One region of the Paenibacillus sp. 23TSA30-6 genome, then DNA from elsewhere that is predicted to be linked to it. Evidence: riboswitches for the same ligand, from Rfam matches in the RefSeq annotation. Region 1 holds a riboswitch; the other holds the start of a gene.
What was found. A riboswitch is a leader RNA that binds a small molecule or an ion and turns the genes downstream of it on or off. The one in region 1 is predicted to bind thiamine pyrophosphate.

Region 1 (2,183 bases):
GGAATTCGGCAGGCCAATTCTCTGGCATCCCACCACACAGGATGATCACCCTCTCGCGCAATAGCCGCATTCCAGCGTTTTTGCCCCTCTGCTTCCGAACGGAAGGGAGTCACAAATCCTTCTGTTCGGAATTCCACCGCAACACCAGACAAACGCTCCAGGTCACGAACCAGCTCGGGAAGTGCATCCCGGCTTGTGCGGGCGAACTGTGCCAACTCCGGGTCGGTGAATTCTTCACTCTCTGCTGCCAGCATCCCTACCGCAGCCCCTGAGGCTCCCCCGCCCGGAATGAATCGTTCCACCAATATCGTACTGCGACCCTCCTTGGCCACATGATAAGCAATGGAGCTACCGATGACACCTCCACCAATCACCAAGCATTCAGCGTGTCCAATAGCTTGTGCCTCTGTTTTTATCTCTGGCATATGTTCCATCTCTCCTCTCCCCTAAACGATTCTGCTTGCAGCGATCTCCTACTTTCGTTTCACCACTACAGGCTGTGCACTACCCGATCCGCCATTCGCTTGTACGCCATCGCAGCCGCAACGGGGGACTCAGCCTCCCAGATGCCAGACATCACCGCAATTCCGCTTGCACCCACAGTATACAGCTCGTGAATATGGCGTGGTTGTATGCCGCCTAGAGCAATTACAGGGATGCTCAGCAGCCTGCATATGCGCTCAAGCTGTACTATACCTCGCGGAGTGACCCCCGGCTTGCAGTGAGTCTCATACACATGACCATAGAGTACATAATCCGCTCCTGCCTGTTCGGCAGCCTGTGCCTCCTCCAAAGAATGCACCGACACCCCGCAGTGCGTACCCTCTGGAAGTATACTTTTGACATCCTCAACAGGTAATCCGTTAGCCGGTAGCTGGATAGCTCCAACGGAGGTAAGCAAAGCAACATCCACTCGGTCATTTACTGCAATTTGCTGTAAAGGAACTCCTCGATTCACCATACTGCGGGTTAAAGCAAGCAATTCAAATGCGCCCTTCTGCTTCAAGCGCACGTGTACATAATGAACATACGGATGAATAGCAGCAGCCACTTGGGCAGTATGTGCATGTGCACTGGAATCGCCTTCCATCGTAATTACGTGCAATTCGATCTCATTCTCACCTCACAATGGACTAAATGGTTGTAAGCTGACCCTGTATCTTTACAGTCTCATATCGTGCTATACGGTATGGACTAGCCACGTTTACCAGCAAAAAAATGAAGGGGTACGATATATGAATACGAACATATGAACACAAACGAAAACGCAAAAAAACCACTTCCCAAAGGAAGTGGTTTAACGTACGTCCAATAACCGAACGGACCATCATATCCGTATACGTATATTGTCCCACGAACAAACAAAGTAATGATTTTCGTTACCTCGTTTGTACGGCGCTCACTTCCCTACGCTGGCATAACCCAGATCAGGTGCAAAGGGTCCGAAATCCGTTTATTCCGTCTCAGCCGCATGGGCGGCTCCCCTAGTGTAACTATTTTATTGTATCAGCTAAAGATAGCTTAGCATATTTTCCTAATCCTGCAAACCCCGCTTCTTGTGAAGCTTGGTACAGAACTGGATATTTAGTTGACTTTACTTGACCATTCTTCCACATTCCACGTTTTGGTTACCCAATCCTCGTAAAAGTCCGGTTCGTGAGATACGAGCAATACCGTTCCTTTGTATTCCTTCAAGGCACGTTTCAGCTCATCCTTCGCTTTGATGTCCAAGTGATTAGTAGGCTCATCGAAAAGCACCCAATTGCTTTCCCGCATTAGCAGTTTGCATAGGCGGACTTTGGCCTGCTCACCACCACTGAGCGCGGATAGCGGACGGGTGATATGCTCATTTTTCAAACCGCAACGCGCCAAATGCGCCCGTACCTCATGCTGGTTCAAGTGCGGGAATTCATTCCACACATCCTCAATCGGTGTAACTTTCTCTGCGCGTACTTCTTGCTCAAAATAAGCCGGCTGCAAGAAATCCCCTTGATAGGTCTTGCCGCTGATCGGCGGAATTTTTCCCAGAATGGTTTTGAGCAATGTCGATTTACCGACACCATTGTAGCCCACAATCGCAATTTTATCGCCACGTTCAATCGTCATGGACATTTTAGGCAACAGGGCATGGGTGTAGCCAATTTCAAAATCAATACCCTCAAATACCGTTTTCCCACTCGCAC
Region 2 (2,183 bases), on a different contig from region 1:
CTCAACCTCTACGACTTCCTTTGTACCGCCAACCTCATAGCCCAGCAGCAGATAAGCGTTTGGGTTGTCCTTGAGCTCCTCCACCTTATGTGTTTTGCGATCTGTCGCCAGATGGATGTTCAACCCTTCGTTAAAAAGAGCCATATAGCGTACCTTCGGCTTGCCGCCCTCCACCGTACCCAACGAGCAAAATTTGTTGTTATCCAAAGCCTTTACAATGGCTTGTTCCAGTTGGCTGCGATCCAATGATTCCGTTTTACCCACGGTACAACAACTCCTTTTCGCAAATTAGAATTCCTTTGAAGGCCTATGCCATGATCCAACACCAGCTCATCAAACCATACCTGCGTAGCTATTCTGAAAAACAACTTTAAGCGATTGAATCATGGTCATTTTCAGAACAAAGCTCACAGTAAAAGTGTACCCTGTCGTTTGGCAAATGAACCGCCACTTCTTCCTATATGCTGGACAGACCCGCCTTCTAGGCATATAATCGTCGTAGTAAACCCGAATGAATAACCCATTCGACTATACAATGCCAGGGGTGCTGGAATCGGCCGGCTGAGAGTGTGTCCCAAGACACTGACCCTTACAACCTGATCTGGGTAATGCCAGCGTAGGAATGCTTAAGCAAGATGCGCCTTTTCTTTGACCAGGCCCATCCCTTACTTTGGTATATACATGCGCAAGCGTCCCGGAACATCGGGGCGCTTTTTTTGTTGAAGATGATGTTGTTGGAACAGATAGCGTCCGGCAGAAGTTATTTTTGTGAAATGGGAAACATAAGCTGTCTGATCCGACGGATTACGGGTAATAAAGGAGAGAACACAACGATGAAGCGCATGAAAATGTTAAGCCTCGGGCTGATCAGCCTGTGGTTAATGGCCCTGACCCTGACCGCCTGCGGCGGAAGCTCCCCCTCTGCCCCACAAGGCGAGACTCCTGCCGCCAACACCCAATCATCCTCCCCGACAAAGGGACTCAAGGACGTTAAAGTCGTGCTCGACTGGACGCCAAATACGAATCATACGGGCCTCTATGTCGCCAAGGACAAAGGATTTTATGAAAAAGCAGGCTTGAATGTCCAGATCGTTCAACCCGGCTCAGGCGGAGCCGATCAAATGGTTGCTTCCAATGCTGTACCTTTTGGTATCAGCTATCAGGAGGGCGTCACACAAGCTCGTACGCAAGGGGTACCGCTCGTATCCATCGCTGCGGTCATCCAGCATAATACATCAGGCTTCGCAGCCCCGGTTGACCGCGGGATTAAGAGCCCGAAGGATTTTGAAGGTAAAACCTACGGCGGCTGGGGTTCGCCCGTAGAAGAAGCGGTCATGAAATCCATCATGGACGCAGACAAAGGCGACGTAAGCAAGGTGAAGATCATCAACATGGGCAATGCCGATTATTTTACAGCCGTGAAGCGGGATATCGACTTTGCCTGGATTTTCTACGCATGGACCGGGATGGAAGCCCAATTACGGGGTGAGCCACTGGATATGCTGTATGTAAAAGATTATTCCAAAAGCCTGGATTACTATACACCTGTCATCGTGAGCAACGAACAGACCATTAAAAATGATCCTGAGCTGGTCAAGTCCTTCATGGACGCAACCGCTCAAGGCTATGAATATACCATCGCTCACCCGGAAGAAGCCGCAGACATCTTGACCAAAGCGGTTCCGGAGCTGGATAAAAAGCTGGTGCTCGCCAGCCAAAAATGGCTAAGCCCACGTTATCAGGACGATGCCACCCAATGGGGCGTACAAAAAGCGGAGATATGGAAAAACTACTCCGACTGGATGTATGAGCGCAAGCTGCTCAGCAAACCCTTGGAAGTCGATAAAGCCTTTACCAACGACTTCCTGCCCAAGCGTTAATCATTTTGTTAAAACGCTAAATGTGTAAAAATTCCACACCAACAAAACCCGATAATATGTTGCTTTTAAGGCGGTTGGCAGCGTAGCGTTACATTTGAATCTGAAGAAGCGCAGCGTTCGCCTTTGCCGTGGGATTCTCACCTTTTAAACTATTCAAAGAATCCCACGGCAACAGCGATCGTAAGATCAAATGAAACGCGAAGCGGTCTCCCCCCCTTAAACCACCATATTTCCCTAAAAACACTCCAAATAAAGGACAGGTGAATTCACATGGCTAACACACTGCTCAGTATTCAAGTGATT

Region 2: it holds a riboswitch for thiamine pyrophosphate, as region 1 does, so the genes downstream of both, E0698_RS16450 (ABC transporter substrate-binding protein) here and E0698_RS07555 (thiamine phosphate synthase) in region 1, are expected to answer to the same signal.

The regions. Positions count from the first base shown of each region.
Region 1 is NZ_SLTL01000006.1:153,183-155,365, forward strand. It holds gene thiO (glycine oxidase ThiO) at 1-425, opposite strand, end outside; gene E0698_RS07555 (thiamine phosphate synthase) at 491-1,105, opposite strand; TPP riboswitch at 1,388-1,496, opposite strand; gene abc-f (ribosomal protection-like ABC-F family protein) at 1,585-2,183, opposite strand, start outside.
Region 2 is NZ_SLTL01000017.1:64,782-66,964, reverse strand. It holds gene E0698_RS16455 (pyridoxamine 5'-phosphate oxidase family protein) at 1-264, opposite strand, end outside; TPP riboswitch at 531-640, shown strand; gene E0698_RS16450 (ABC transporter substrate-binding protein) at 834-1,880, shown strand; gene E0698_RS16445 (MTH1187 family thiamine-binding protein) at 2,151-2,183, shown strand, end outside.